DNA from 3 places in the Gordonia iterans genome. Region 2 is predicted to be linked to each of the others. Evidence: predicted binding sites of a transcription regulator. Region 2 holds the regulator's gene; each other region holds the start of a gene.

Region 1 (5,171 bases), 520 kb from region 2:
TCGCGCACTACGCGCGGACCGAGATCGTCTGGGTGCCGTCCGACGATTGCGCGACGCCGACGGGCGCACACGATGCGCTGCGCGACGTCGACGCGATCATGATCCCCGGCGGCTTCGGCATCCGCGGCATCGAGGGCAAGCTCGGTGCGATCGCCTACGCGCGCGGCAACGGGATTCCGCTGCTGGGTCTGTGCCTGGGCCTGCAGTGTGTGGTGATCGAGGCGGCGCGCTCGGTCGGGTTGACGGATGCGAGCTCCACCGAGTTCGATCCGGACACCGCCGCCCCGGTGATCGCCACCATGGCCGACCAGGAAGCGGCGGTCTCCGGGGAGGCCGATCTGGGTGGCACCATGCGGCTGGGCTCGTACCCGGCGTCCCTCACGCCGGGCAGCGTCGTCGCTCGTGCTTACGGGGCGACGGAGATCACCGAGCGTCATCGGCACCGCTTCGAGGTGAACAACGCCTATCGGGACAAGATCGCCGAGTCCGGCCTCCAGTTCTCCGGCACGTCGCCGGACGGCACTCTGGTCGAGTTCGTCGAATACCCGCGTGACGTCCACCCGTTCCTGGTGGCGACTCAGGCACACCCTGAGCTCAAGAGCCGCCCGACACGGCCGCATCCGCTCTTCTCAGCGTTCATCGAAGCAGCGCTCAAATACAAAGCCGCCGAACGGCTTCCAGTCAAGCTCGAAGGCTACGACCCGACCGGCATAGGGGCCTCCGACACCGGCTCGGAGGTCTAACAGGTGGCTGTCCCGGGTGCGCACGAGTTCTCCGTCCGCGGATCGGAGACGCTGTACTCCGGTGCGATCCTGGAGTTGCGCCGCGACGAGGTCGTGATGCCCGGAGGCGAGACGGCGCATCGCGAGGTGGTCGCCAAGCACGGCGCGGTCGCCGTCGTCGCCCGCGACGCGGCCGGACGGCTCGCGATGGTCGTGCAGTATCGGCATCCGATCGGGCGGCGGCTCCTCGAACTTCCAGCGGGCCTTCTCGACGGGGGACCGGAGGAGTCACCGGTGGAGGCCGCGCAGCGGGAGCTCGCGGAGGAGGCGGGGCTCGCTGCGCGGTCCTGGCGCACGCTGGTGGACCTGGACTCGTCGCCGGGGTTCACCGACGAGGCGATCCGGGTGTTCCTGGCCGAGGATCTGTTCGAGGTCGACGGCGGCGAGCGCGAGCACGAGGAAGCAGATCTCGCACTCCGCTGGCTGACGCTCGACGAGGCCGTGACCGCCGCGCTCGGCGGGGAACTGGTCAATGCGATCGCGGTCGCCGGGGTGCTCGCCGTCGCCGCGGCAGATGTCCGCGGTGGGCAGCTGCGTGCCCCGGATGCGCCGTGGGCCGATCGCCCGCGGAGATTCGGGACGTGATCGCCCGACTCGACGACGCGGTGCAGCGCTATCTCGACCACCTGACGGTGGAGAGAGGTTCTGCGGCCAACACGGTGTCGTCGTATCGTCGCGACCTGGTGCGGTACAAGGACTTTCTGGCCTCGCGGGGAATCTCGACGCTCAGCGAGGTCGCCGAGGCCGATGTGCGGGAGTTCCTGGTGGCTCTGCGCAGGGGAGACCCGGAGCGGGACGTTCCGCCGCTCGCGGACTCGTCAGTGGCGCGAACTCTGGTGGCGACCAGGGGATTTCACAAGTTCGCTGCGGCGGAGGGGATCGTCGCCGACGACGTCGCGCATGCGGTACGTCCGCCGAAGCCGGCGCAGCGACTGCCCAAGGCACTCGCCGTGGACGAGGTGCTCGCGATCCTCGAGGCGGCTGGAGCGCCGGATCACCCACGCGCGCTTCGCGATCGTGCGCTGCTGGAACTGCTGTACAGCTGCGGTGCGCGGATTTCCGAGGTGACGGCGCTGGACGTCGACGACATCGACACCGAGCACCGCGCCGTGGTGCTGCGCGGCAAGGGCGGCAAGGAGCGCATCGTGCCGGTCGGGCGACCGGCGATCGCGGCCGTCGACGCCTACCTGGTGCGCGGACGTCCGGCGCTGGCCAAGAAGGGGACCCCGGCCCTGTTTCTGAACATCCGCGGCGGTCGGCTGTCGCGCCAGAGCGCGTGGCAGGTGCTGGTCGATGCGGCGGCACGCGCGGGCGTCGAGAAGGAAGTCTCCCCGCACACCCTCCGCCACAGCTTCGCCACCCATCTCCTCGACGGCGGCGCGGACGTGCGCGTGGTGCAGGAGTTGCTGGGCCATTCTTCTGTGACGACCACCCAGGTGTACACGCTGGTCACGGTGAACACCATGCGGGAGGTGTACGCCACCGCGCACCCCCGCGCGCGATAGCCGACGCCGACGCTCCCGCGGGCCGGGCCGGGCGACTTCTCTCGTGCCGCTAGAGTCGGCACCTCTCGCTGGTGTAGTCGGGCGGGTTCGCTTCCCGCTCGAATCGATGTCCTTCGCTGGTTGAGCCGGGCGGGTTCGCTTCCCGCTCGAATCGATTCCCTTCGCTGGTTGAGCCGGGCGACGAAGGAGCCCGTGTCGAAACCCCCACGTCATACGGGGCGGTTCCATGGTGTGCGGAGATCTGTTCTGTCGTACCCCTGAGGCATACTGTTCTTGATCGAACATACGAGCGATTCGGGGGTGTTGGGGATGAGTGGGGGGACGACGGCGTGGGCGGCGATGGATTTGTCGGCGGTGGGGATCGGGCCGGTCTCGGAGGGGTTGGCGGAGCCGGATCAGATGAACGCTTTTCTGCGTGTGGTGTGTGATACGCGGGCGGGGGAGTCGTATCTGATGTGGCGCCGGTATATGGCGATCGCGGAGATGGTGGATCTGGCGGTGGGTTGGGCTGCTGATGCGGACGCCGATCGTGAGGCGCATCGTGTGTTGGAGCCGCGGACGATGGTGGCGGCGCGTGTGCAGGTCGGTCTGTCGGTCGGTAGCGGGGGCGCGCAGGCGATGGTCGATCGGGCTGAGGCGGCGCGTGATCGTATTCCGCACTGCGGTGAGCTGTTGCGGGACGGGGTGGTGTCGGTGCAGACCTTCAGTTTGTTGGTGTTCGAGACTGCGGCGGTGACTGATCGGGAGTTGCTGGCGTTGATCGACCTGACGCTCGCGCAGGCGTTGCGGGAGCTGGGGGCGGTGTCGAACTCTCGTGCGCAGAAGACGGCGCGGTCGGTGGTGCGGCGGATCGATCCCGAGGGTGCGCGGCGGGACCGTGAACAGGCCAGGGCCGCTGAGCGTGTGCAGTCGTTTCCGGTCGGTGGTGACATGGCGACGATCGCGATCACCGGTTCGTGTGAGGACGTCGCGCAGGCCGAGGCCGGGGTCGAGGCTACTGCGGCGGGGGTGTGCGAGAACGATCCGCGGAGCGTGGCGGCCCGGCGCAGTGCGGCGGCGTTGGCGCGGTTGAAAGGGGTGGCGTTCACGTGTGCGTGCGGTGCCGATGATTGCGCCGCGCGCCTGAGTCAGGAGGAGATCGACGCGCGGTGTGCGCGTCTGGTGGTGCATGTGGTGTGTCCCGGTTCGACTTTGGAGGGCGGGGATGAGCCGGGGGTGCTCGACGGCTACGGCGCCATCGACGCCGGCTTGGTGCGCGACATCGTCGCGCGTGAGGACGTCGCGGTCCGCGCGCTTGATCTGGCCGAGCTGAGTAAGGCCACCGCGCGGGCCGCGGATCGGTATCGGCCGACCGCGGCGTGTGAGGTGGCGGTGCGTACGTTGTTCGGTCAGTGCACCTGGCCGGGGTGTAGTCGGCAGGCGTGGCGGTGCGATCTGGATCATGTGTGCGAATACAATCATGCCGATCCGGCGGCGGGTGGGGCGACGTGTTTCTGCAACCTCAACCCGAAGTGCGAGTTCCATCATCTGATCAAGACTTTCGGTGAGGGGTGGCTCGATGATCAGGTGATCGATGCGCACGGAGTGATCTGGACCGAGGTGAGTACCCCGGAGGGGTTCACCGTGCGTAGTCAGGCCCTCAACACGTGGCTGCTGCCCGATCTGGGGCTGATCCCGTGCACGCACGGCGAGCCGCTGGTGCCCGGTGTGCCCGTCGCGGGTGAGGAACCGATGCGCACGAGCACCCGGCTCGAGGCCAAACACGCCTACCGGATGCGGTTGCGTGCCGAGCATCGTCGTGCCGCCCAGAGCGGTCCGGTCAAGACCATCGCGCCGATGTTCGACGACGACACCCCACCCCCGTACTGAGCGCGGCTGCTCAGTTCGGGGAATCGCTGGATGTCGTCGAGGGCGAGTGGTCGGACCCCGGGGCTGAGTCACGACTCTTGTCGGGTCCGCGGCTGCGCTGTCGGTTTCGATGAGTACCAAGCAGTCTGAGCGGTTCTACTTGGCCGGCATTCGTTGCCTGGGCTCGTCGAACGCACGGACCCGGTGTCGTCCTGAGGTCGGCGATGTCCGTGCATGAGGTGCCGTGGCAGTCACACCGGCGCCCAGAGTGCACTCACCGGAGCTCCGTAGAGGTTCACTTCGATGCCGCGCGATCGAGGGTTGTGCGGGTCGCTGTCAGCACCCCGCCGACTCGTCACCGTAGTCTTGCAGCGCGACAACCGTAGTTTTCCAAGTATTCCTGCCGTAGGTTTGCACTCGTAGCGACCGTAGATCTGCAGGATCGTGGGCGAGGGTGGCTGACTACAGGTGCGTGTCGACGAAGGTGATCATTTCCTGTTCAACGGCCTCGCGAGTGGACGGTTCGTTGTGGATCTCATGCCGGACGCCGGGGTAGACGACGGTTCGCACGTCTCGGTTGCCGCTCTTCCAGAGGGCGTTGGCGACGTGGTAGGCCCCTTCTCCGTAGTTCGCGACCGGGTCCTGGTCGCCGGCGACGATGAGCACCGGAAGGTCTGAGCGGATCTCCTCCGCCCAGCCTTCGTTCACCGCGTCGTAGAGGTTCACGAAGTCGTCGACGAAGCGCATGCTCATCGGGTCGGCGAGGGCGTTCAGTGGATCGCTCGCGTGGTCGGCAAGGACGCCGGGGTCCAGCGCGATCCACTCGTTGCCGACGGTCGCGTCGGGGAAGCGGTCGATCATGCCGGCGAACAGCGCACCCATGTACTCCAGGCCGGAGTCGGTGCCTTTGCCGGCGTCCACCGCGGCGGCGAGCGCCGCGCGATCCAGTGTCTTGTCGATGCCCTCGATCTGCGCGGCGACACCGCAGAGGATCAGGCCGGCGAGGTCGGCGTCGTACGTCGCCGCGTACCCGCGG
Region 2 (5,171 bases):
CGCCGGGAGGGAGTGAGCCGCACAGGGCCACCCAGTCGGCGCCGGCCGCGGATTCGGCGATCAGGTCGGTGAATTGCGCCAGTTGTCCTTCGGTGAGCCGCGTGCCGGGCTCGTTGAGTTTGGTGGTGGTGCCGTCCGGTTCGGCGATGGTCAGGTTGGTCCGGACCTCTCCGTCGACGGCGACTGTCCGGTACGGCTGGGCGGTGTCGTCGAGCAGGCTCAGCAGCGGGTCGGTGTCCCGGGCCGGCAGCAGGGCGACGGACTCGAGACCGGCACCGGTCACGGCACGCGCGACGTTGATGCCCTTGCCGCCGGGCTGGCTGCGCACCTTCGCCGCGCGCAGCACTTCACCGCGCTCGAGTCGCCCGGCCAGCTCGATGGTCCGATCCACACTGGGATTGGCCGTCACGGTCACGATCATGCGATCACCACTTCGATGTCGAGGTCGGAGAGTACGGTTTGGAAGGCGTCGTCGAGTCCGCGGTCGGTGACGATCACGTCGACGTCGTCGAGGCCGCCGAAGCTGACCAGATCCTCCCGGTTGAACTTGGAGGAGTCCGCGAGGACGACGACTCGATTGGCGGCGCCGATCATCGCCTGCTTGGCGGCCGCCTCGTCCGGATCCGGGGTGGAGAGGCCGTGTGCGACGGACAGGCCGTTGGTGCCGATGAAGGCCACCGAGACACGCAGGCGTCCGAACGCGGCGACGGTGTCGGCGCCGACTGCCGCCCCGGTCTTACCCCGGATCCGACCGCCGATCAGGGCGACTTCGCACTTCGGGAGGGTGGCGAGGTATGCGGCCAGCGGCACGGCGTTCGTCACGGTGACGAGTTCGCGGTCGGCAGGCAGTGCGAGGGCGGCGCGCAGGGTCGTCGTTCCCGCGTCGAACAGGACCGATCCTCCGCTGGGCGGGACGAACGCCTGAGCGGCTGCGCCGATCGCGGTCTTCTCCTGCAGCCGGGATTGTTCGCGCTGGGCCAGATCGGGTTCGTCCACGACGGCGGCCACGTCGGGCCGGACAGCTCCGCCGTGCACGCGGTGCACGACTCCCTGTCGGGCCAGCACAGAAAGATCGCGACGGACGGTCTCGCCCGTCACCTCGAAGCGGACGGCCAGATCGGCGACGCCGACGCGGCCGCGGGCCCGGACCTCGTTGGCAATGGCCTGTTGGCGTTCTTCCGCGTACATGTCACCGTCCTGACTAGAGTCCACCTCAACGTGCCGTCACGTGCGAGTGAGTTTGGGTATGTCTGTGTTTACCTTTGTATGTGTTGACACGTCAAGAGCTATGAGTAATCTGGGTCACATGAATGAGGTGGTAGCGATGGAATCGGCCGGAAACTACGGAGCGAGCGTTGCGGTGCACGGGACTCCGGTCGTGAACGGGCTCGCCTACGGTCCGGTGATCCGGCCGGCGCCGTCACCGGAGTTCGACATCGACGCCGGGGCAGTCGTGGCCGAGGCCGACCGGGAGGCGGAGGCCAAGCGGTTTGCCGCCGCGGCGACGACGGTCGCCGATAGGTTCACCGCACGCGCGTCGTCGAGTACCGGCAGTTCCGCGGAGGTGCTCGCGGCCACCGCCTCGCTCGCGAAGGACCGCGCCTGGATCGGCACGGCGAACACGCTGATCGCTGACGGCACGCCGGCTGCGGCCGCTACTGTCGCCGCCATCGACAAGATCGCCGAGATGTTCACCAAGCTCGGCGGGTTGATGGCCGAGCGAGTCACCGACCTGAAAGACATCCGCGACCGCGTCGTCGCCGAGATTCTCGGCCTCCCCGAACCGGGGATCCCGAACCCCGACGAGCCGTCGATCCTGTGTGCCGACGACTTGGCGCCGGCCGACACCGCCGGACTGGATCCCGCTCGCGTGATCGCACTGGCCACCCGGCTCGGCGGACCGTCCAGTCATACGGCGATCATCGCGCGTCAACTCGGTATCCCGTGTGTCGTGGCGATCGCCGAACTCGACCGGATTCCGACCGGGGGCACGGCTTTCGTCGACGGTGAGCGTGGCGTCGTCGGTCTCGACCCGGACGTCGAGGAGGTCGCCGCAGCGGTGGCGAAGGCGCGAGAGGCGGCCGCGGCCGCCTCGGCGTGGAAGGGGCCGGGGCAGACGTCCGACGGTCACCGCGTGCTGATCCTCGCCAACGTCGCCGACGGACCCTCCGCCCGGGCCGCCGCCGAACCGGGGGTCTTGGAGGGTGTGGGCCTGTTCCGAACCGAGCTCGCGTTTCTCGATCGCGGGGACGAGCCGAGCGTCGACGAACAGACTGCTCTCTACCGAGCGGTGATCGACGCGTTCGACGGTGACAAAGTGGTGATCCGGACGCTCGACGCCGGGTCGGACAAGCCGCTTAAGTTCGTGAACCATCCGGATGAGGCCAATCCGGCGATGGGGGTGCGCGGCAACCGCATCGCCACGCCGCACCCGGAGATCCGCATCCATCAGCTCGACGCGATCGCCGCGGCCGCAGCGGCTGCGACGGCTGCACCCTGGGTGATGGCGCCGATGATCGCCACCGTCGCCGAAGCCCGCGAGTTCGCAGCACTGGTCCGCGAGCGAGGGCTGGTCCCGGGAGTCATGGTGGAGGTCCCCTCGGCGGCGGTGCAGGCCGATCAGATCCTGGCCGAGGTCGACTTCGTGTCGGTCGGCACCAACGATCTGACGCAGTACACGATGGCCGCAGACAGGATGTCGCCGGAGCTGGCCGCGCTCACCGATCCCTGGCAGCCGGCTGTGCTGGCCCTCATCGAGCGCGTCGGAGCAGCGGGGACAGCGCAAGACAAGCCAGTGGGCGTCTGCGGTGAAGCGGCGGCCGATCCGCTGCTGGCGTGCGTTCTGGTCGGCCTGGGGGTCACATCGCTCTCTTCGGCTCCGGCGGCGGCGCCCGCCGTCGGACTCAAGCTCGGATCGGTGACGCTCGATCAGTGTCGGGCCGCGGCGAGGGCGGCGGTCGCCGCCGACAGCGCCGCGGGGGCGCGCGACGCCGCTCGCGCCGTCCTCGGTTGACGGTTCCGAACTCGCTCAGACGCGGCGCAGTACGCTCACGACCTTGCCGAGGACCGCGGCGTCGTCGCCGGGGATGGGCTCGAAGTGTTCGTTGTGCGGCATCAGCCAGACGTGACCGTCGACCCGCTTGAAGGTCTTGACCGTGGCCTCGCCGTCGATCATGGCGGCGACGATGTCGCCGTTCTCGGCGACGTTCTGCTGGCGGACCACCACCCAGTCGCCGTCGCAGATGGCTGCGTCGATCATCGACTCGCCGACCACTCGCAGCAGGAAGAGCGAGCCCTCGCCGACCAGTTCCCGGGGCAGCGGGAAGACGTCTTCGACCGCCTCTTCGGCCAGGATCGGACCGCCGGCGGCGATCCGGCCGAGCACGGGGACATAGGCGGCCGAGGGGCGATCGGGCTCGGCCGTGGCATCGGCGCCCGGAGGCGGGGTGCGCTGATCGTCGCGCACGTTCACCGCACGGGGCCGGTGCGGGTCACGCTTGAGCAGCCCCCGCCGCTCGAGGGTGCGCAGCTGGTGCGCCACGGACGAGGTTGAGGTGAGGCCGACGGCCTCACCGATCTCCCGAATGCTCGGCGGGTAGCCGCGTTCCCGCACGGACGAACGGATGTACTCGAGGACTTCGCGCTGCCGCTGGGTCAGCGAGGCCTCCAGGGTCGCGGTCGACAGGTGTGGGTCGACCTTCGACAGGCTCTTGGGTCCGTCGGTCATCGCCGGTCCTTTCCTCGTGCTTGATTCTCGTACGGTCGGTTCACAATTTAGTCGAGTAGGTCACAGAACTCAAACATTTGTTCGACGTGTCGCGACTTTTGTCGGACCCGTGGTGTTAACTGTCGAACAAGAGTTCTTCGAACACACGAACGATGGGAGTTTCGATGACCGAGTCGCTGAAGACCCGCGCGGACCGCACCGGCCAGGAGCGCGCAGCGCACTGCGACGCGAGCCCGATGACCTGCGATGTTCCGGTGGTGCTGAGCCGTTCCACCGAGTCCTGGGGCACTGAATCCGCGGGCTGCCTGACCACCGGTCGCAGTCCCCAGACGCACCGGCGCGCCGTGCGGCTGAGCGCGAACACTCCGATTCGGACGAGCGGTACAGGACACCCGGGCGGTGCCCACGACGTTTCCGGCAGCCGTTCGAACACCGGCCGTTCGACCACCGGGAGTCCGAAGAGCGGTCGTTCGAACAGCCGCCGCTCGGAGCGGTCGCGCCGCGCGCGTCACCGCGGCCTCGTCGAGCACAGCGCGGTCGCCCCGGCGATCGCGCGTCGCCGGCGCTGGGCCGCCGGCTTGCTTCTGGGGGTCGGCTGTGCGGTCGTCGTGGCAGTGCTCGGCGTGGTCGGCGAGGACTACTCGGACGCGGCGACCGGTGCACCCGCTGCGACCGAGGTGGTGCACGTGCGCAGCGGCGAGTCGCTGGCGGCACTTGCTGCGCGCATCGCCCCCGAGGAGCCGACCGCAGCGGTGATCGCCACCGTGCGCGAGCTGAACGATCTTCAGACCGCCGGGCTGCGCCCCGGGCAGGCTCTGCTGGTGCCTGCCTACCGCTAAGGGTGAGACGGTGAGCGGCCGAGTACTGCGGTGGACGGGCAGGTACCCTGAGTGCATGCGATGCCCGTTCTGCAAGAACGACGACACCCGAGTGGTTGATTCGCGCGCGTCGGACGACGGTATGGCGATCCGCAGGCGACGGTCCTGCAGCGAATGCGGGCGCCGTTTCACGACCGTCGAGTCGGCGGTACTCGCCGTGGTCAAACGCAACGGGGTCACCGAACCCTTCTCTCGTGAGAAGGTGATGAAGGGCGTGCGCCGGGCGTGCCAGGGTCGGCATGTCGACGAAGACAAGCTCGCCAAGCTCGCTGAGGCCGTCGAGGACACCGTGCGCTCCTCGGGTTCGGCGGAGGTCCCGAGCAACGAGGTGGGCCTGGCCATCCTGGGGCCGTTGCGTGAACTCGACGAGGTCGCGTATCTGCGTTTCGCATCGGTGTACCGGTCGTTCGAGTCGGCCGAAGACTTCCAGCGCGAGATCGACGAGCTGCGCAAGGACCGTGACCCCGTCGCCTGAATCGTGGAGAGCGTCAGGTGAACGCGTCGAGCGCCTTCACCACGCGTTTCTCGGAGATCGGTCCAGCGGTGCCGAGCTGCTGAGCGAACAA
Region 3 (5,171 bases), 120 kb from region 2:
CCTCGCCTACATGAGCGACATGACGCTGCTGGGCTCGGCCAAGGTTCCGCACCCGGGCGCGCAGGCGCAGACCGCGTCGCTCGACCACGCCATGTGGTTCCTGCGGCCGTTCCGCACCGATGACTGGCTGCTCTACGACCAGACCTCACCGTCGTCGAGCGGCGGGCGCTCGCTGACGCAGGGACGGATCTTCGACCGCGCCGGGCGGATGGTGGCCGCGGTGACCCAGGAAGGTCTCACCCGCACCAACGTGCCCGCCGACCAGGTCTCGATCATGAAAGCCGATTCGTGACCGCGGTGGTCGGCGTCCTCGCCCTGCAGGGCGACGTGCGCGAGCACGTCGACGCGCTGACGGCCTGCGGGGTGCGGGCCGTTCCGGTGCGGCGGGAGAGCGAACTGCACGCCGTCGACGGTCTGGTGATCCCCGGCGGAGAGTCGACGACGATGAGCAAGCTCCTCGGTGTGTTCGAGCTGGACGACCCGCTGCGCCAGGCGCTCCGGGACGGGTTGCCGGCATACGGCTCGTGCGCAGGCATGATTCTGCTCGCATCGCGGATTCTGGACACGCGGGCCGACGCCCGGCACCTGGATGCGCTCGACGTCACCGTGCGGCGCAACGCCTTCGGCCGCCAGGTCGAGTCCTTCGAGACCGATCTGGATTTCGCGGGCATCACGGACGAACCCGGTGCAGACCCGCTGCGTGCGGTCTTCATCCGCGCGCCGTGGGTGGAGGAGGCCGGTCCCGACACGACGATCCTGGCCACCGTGCCCGCCGGGCCGGCGGCGGGGCGTATCGTCGCTGTGCGGCAGAACGGCGTGCTGGCCACGTCGTTTCATCCCGAGGTCACCGGCGACCTGCGGGTCCATCAGTACTTCGTCGACATGGTCAAGGAAGGGAGAGCCTCATGAGTGGACACTCCAAATGGGCTACCACCAAGCACAAGAAGGCCGCCATCGATGCCAAGCGCGGCAAGATGTTCGCCAAGCTCATCAAGAACATCGAGGTCGCCGCGCGCACGGGCGGCGGTGATCCGGCGGGCAATCCGACACTCTTCGACGCCATTCAGAAAGCGAAGAAGTCGTCGGTGCCCAACGACAACATCGAGCGCGCCCGCAAGCGCGGCGGCGGCGAAGAGGCCGGCGGCGCCGACTGGCAGAACATCACCTACGAGGGCTACGGTCCGAGCGGGGTGGCCCTGCTGATCGAGTGTCTCACCGACAATCGCAACCGCGCCGCCACGGAGGTGCGCACCGCGATGACCCGCAACGGCGGGAACATGGCCGATCCCGGTTCGGTGAGCTATCTCTTCACCCGCAAGGGCGTGGTGACTCTGCCCAAGGGCGAGCAGACCGAGGACGACGTGCTCCTGGCCGTGCTCGATGCCGGCGCCGAGGAGGTGAACGACCTCGGGGAGGCGTTCGAGGTGGTGTCCGAACCCGGTGACCTGGTCGCGGTGCGCACCGCGCTGCAGGAGGCCGGCATCGACTACGACTCGGCCGAGCCCGACTTCCGCGCCTCGGTCGAGGTGGCCGTCGACGCGGACGGCGCTCGCAAGGTGATGAAGCTGATCGACGCGCTCGAAGACTCCGACGACGTCCAGAACGTCTACAGCAACGTCGACATCAGCGACGAGGTCCTCGCCGAACTCGAGGACGACTAGCCTGCCGCGCGCGCCGCGTGTCGGGCGATCGGATGTCTGACCGGTGCGTTAGAATCTCGAACAACTGTTCGCAGCGGTCGGGATGCGACGTGTCGGAAGGGGCAGCGCGGTGCGTGTCATGGGAGTGGACCCGGGATTGACCCGGTGCGGCATCGCCCTGGTCGAGTCCGGGTCCGGTCGCACGGTCACCGCGCTCGACGTCGACGTCGTCCGCACGCCCGCCTCGATGGAGTTGCCAGACCGGCTGAGCGCGATCTACGCCGCCGCCCAGCACTGGATGGACACGCACGCCCCGGACGTCGTCGCCGTGGAGCGGGTGTTCGCGCAGCGCCAGGTCAGCACCGCGATGGGGACCGCGCAGGCCGCGGGGGTGATCGCCCTGGCCGCAGCCCACCGCGACGTGCCGGTCCGCTTCCACACTCCGAGTGAGGTGAAGGCCGCCGTCACCGGTTCCGGCCGCGCCGACAAGGCTCAGGTCACGATGATGGTCACCCGAATCCTGGGCATGCAGCAGGCCCCCAAGCCCGCGGATGCCGCCGACGCGCTGGCGCTGGCCATCTGCCACTGCTGGCGCGGTCCGGTCAACGAACGGATGGAAGCCGCGGCCGCGAAGGCCCGCCTCGCGCAGGAGGCGCATCGCCGGCGTCTCGAGGCAGCGCGGCGGGAGCAGGCACGACGACACGAGAAGGTGGTGGGCCAGTGATCGCCTCGGTCTCCGGCGAGGTCATCGACATCGCACTCGATCACGTGGTGGTCGAATGCGCGGGCGTGGGATACCGGGTGCTGGCGACGCCCCCGACCCTGGCGACTCTGCGTCGAGGCGAACGCACCCGGCTGATGACGGCGATGATCGTCCGCGAGGACTCGATGACTCTCTACGGGTTCATCGATCCGGACGCGCGCGAACTCTTCGGGGTGTTGCAGACGGTGACCGGCGTCGGGCCGCGGCTGGCGATGGCGACCCTGGCGGTGCTGGAACCGGACCGGCTTCGCCGCGCCCTGGCCGACTCGGACACTAAGGCGCTGACCTCGGTCCCGGGCATCGGTAAGCGGGTGGCCGAGCGGCTCGTCGTCGAACTCCGGGACAAGGTCGGGGCGCCGGCCGGCGAGCCGGGCGCCGCGCTGCCGGGAACCGCCGCCGGTATCGGTGCGCAGGTCGCCGAAGCGCTCGTGGGCCTCGGTTTCGCCGATGCCGCCGCCCAGAAGGCGGTCACCGAGGTGCTCGCCGCCCAGCCGGAGGCGGACTCGCAGACGGCGCTCCGTGCGGCCCTGTCGGCTCTCGGACCGCGGCGATGACCGGCGAGTACCCCGACGAGGAACTGCTGGCGCCGGCGACGGTGCCCGGGGACTCCGAGCTCGACGCGAGCCTGCGGCCCCGGACGCTCGCCGACTTCATCGGCCAGGCGAAGGTGCGCGAGCAGCTCGAGCTGGTGTTGCACGCCGCCCGGAACCGCGGGCGCACACCGGACCACATCCTCTTGTCGGGTCCGCCGGGCCTCGGCAAGACCTCGCTCGCGATGATCATCGCCGCCGAGATGGGGGCGGCGATAAGGATCACCTCGGGTCCCGCTCTCGAGCGGGCCGGGGACCTCGCTGCCATGCTGTCGAACCTGGTGGAGGGCGACGTGCTCTTCATCGACGAGATCCACCGCATCGCCCGGCCGGCCGAGGAGATGCTGTATCTGGCGATGGAGGACTTCCGGGTCGACGTCGTCGTGGGCAAGGGGCCGGGGGCCACCTCGATACCGCTCGACGTCGCACCGTTCACCCTCGTCGGCGCCACGACTCGCTCGGGGGCGCTCACCGGGCCGCTGCGCGACCGATTCGGCTTCACCGCGCACATGGAGTTCTACGAGACCGGCGACCTGGTCCGGGTGTTGCGCCGATCGGCCTCGATCCTCGGCATCGCCCTGGATCCGGACGCGGCGGCCGAGGTGGCCGGGCGCTCGCGCGGCACCCCGCGCATCGCCAACCGGCTGTTGCGCCGCGTCCGGGACTATGCCGAGGTACGTGGAGACGGGCGGGTGGACACCGCCAGCGCCCGCGCCGCGCTGGCGGTGTACGACGTCGACGAGCTCGGCCTCGACCGCCTCGACCGGGCGGTGCTCGGCGCGCTGGTCCGGGGGTTCGGCGGGGGGCCGGTAGGGGTCTCCACCCTGGCCGTGGCGGTCGGCGAGGAGCCGGCGACCGTCGAGGAGGTCTGCGAACCGTTCCTGGTGCGGGCCGGGATGATCGCGCGGACGCCCCGCGGCCGGGTGGCCACCGCCGCCGCGTGGCACCACCTCGGGCTGCCGCCGCCCGCCGGTGCGGTGCACCACACCCTGGGCGTGCGCGCACGGGAGGAGCCGGGCCCGAGCCTGTTCGACGACGACCTGCCCTGAGACGATTCCGGCGACCCGGACACGGTCCGATGGGGGCGGTCCTGGCACTATGGAGCGCATGGATGGACTCTTTCTCCCGCTCATGCTGGCGCTGCTCGTCGGCTTCATGTTCCTCAGTTTCCGCAACAACAAGAAGCGGCAGCAGGCACAGCAACAGCTTCAGGCGCAGGCCGTTCCGGGCGCCCGCGTCCAGCTGACCTCGGGACTCTTCGGCACCATCGTGGGAGACGAGGGCGAGACCGTCGAGGTCGAGATCGCTCCGGGTGTCGTGACCACGTGGAATCGTCTCGCGATCCGCGACGTGATCACCGAGGGCGCCGACGCCCCGGCCGTCGAGACCGAGGACGAGGATGCGTTCCGCGTCCCCGACTACACCGAAGAGGATGCCGCGCGCGACGCGGCCGCCGAGAAGGCGGCCCCGGAGAACGCAGCTGGGGAGAAGGTCGCCGACGACGCGCCGGAGATCGCTCCTGCCGACACCGATACGAAGGACAAGTAGGCTTTCCGCCCGTGAGCAATCCCACCCCACGTCCGCGCCGGAGCACGGCGCGCCGCGGCGTTCCGCCGTGGCAGCCGTTGACGGCCTTCCTGGTGCTGCTCGGCCTGGTGTACGCGCTGATCTTCTTCACCGGCGGCGGCAAGCCTGAGCCCAAACTCGGCATCGACCTGCAAGGCGGCACCCGCGTGGTGCTGACCGCACGCACCGACGACGGCAAGGCGCCGGCCCGCGAGCAACTCGACATCGCCCGCAACATCATCGAACAGCGCGTCAACGGCCTCGGCGTCGGCGGCTCCGAAGTGGTGGTCAACGGCAGCAACATCGTCATCACCGTGCCCGGCGACGACGGCAAGCAGGCGCGCGCCCTCGGCCAGACCGCCCGGCTCTACATCCGACCGGTCGACGATTCGGCGCCGGCGCAGGAGCAGCCGCCGGCGGAGGGGCCCAAGCCCTCCGACATGACCGCCGAGCAGCAGGCTGCGGCCATCGCCGAGCAGCGCAAGCTGCGGCAGGCCCCGGCCGGCGCGTCCCCGGAGCGGCTGCAGGAACTGCGGGCCCAGATGGCCAAGGTGAACTGTGCACCCGACTCCGGCGACGTGCTGGTGGGCCACGACCGGCCCGACGAGTACC

The links. Region 2 encodes LexA, which represses DNA repair genes until DNA is damaged. Its sites were predicted from a motif close to CGAACANNTGTTCG; they were not measured.
Region 1: the regulator LexA is predicted to act here: its motif matches at 2,566-2,579, upstream of C6V83_RS12005 (DUF222 domain-containing protein).
Region 3: the regulator LexA is predicted to act here: its motif matches at 1,719-1,732, upstream of ruvC (crossover junction endodeoxyribonuclease RuvC).

Annotation. Positions count from the first base shown of each region.
Region 1 covers NZ_CP027433.1:2,614,650-2,619,820, reverse strand. The annotation lists gene C6V83_RS12020 (CTP synthase) at 1-743, shown strand, start outside; gene C6V83_RS12015 (NUDIX domain-containing protein) at 747-1,367, shown strand; gene xerD (site-specific tyrosine recombinase XerD) at 1,364-2,287, shown strand; gene C6V83_RS12005 (DUF222 domain-containing protein) at 2,597-4,156, shown strand; gene C6V83_RS12000 (alpha/beta fold hydrolase) at 4,598-5,171, opposite strand, start outside.
Region 2 covers NZ_CP027433.1:2,092,254-2,097,424, forward strand. The annotation lists gene C6V83_RS09595 (1-phosphofructokinase family hexose kinase) at 1-421, opposite strand, end outside; gene C6V83_RS09600 (DeoR/GlpR family DNA-binding transcription regulator) at 418-1,188, opposite strand; gene C6V83_RS09605 (putative PEP-binding protein) at 1,307-3,013, shown strand; gene lexA (transcriptional repressor LexA) at 3,029-3,727, opposite strand; gene C6V83_RS18720 (LysM peptidoglycan-binding domain-containing protein) at 3,892-4,566, shown strand; gene nrdR (transcriptional regulator NrdR) at 4,622-5,080, shown strand; gene hrpA (ATP-dependent RNA helicase HrpA) at 5,094-5,171, opposite strand, start outside.
Region 3 covers NZ_CP027433.1:2,209,296-2,214,466, forward strand. The annotation lists gene C6V83_RS10125 (acyl-CoA thioesterase) at 1-292, shown strand, start outside; gene pdxT (pyridoxal 5'-phosphate synthase glutaminase subunit PdxT) at 289-909, shown strand; gene C6V83_RS10135 (YebC/PmpR family DNA-binding transcriptional regulator) at 906-1,661, shown strand; gene ruvC (crossover junction endodeoxyribonuclease RuvC) at 1,771-2,364, shown strand; gene ruvA (Holliday junction branch migration protein RuvA) at 2,361-2,957, shown strand; gene ruvB (Holliday junction branch migration DNA helicase RuvB) at 2,954-4,042, shown strand; gene yajC (preprotein translocase subunit YajC) at 4,101-4,541, shown strand; gene secD (protein translocase subunit SecD) at 4,553-5,171, shown strand, end outside.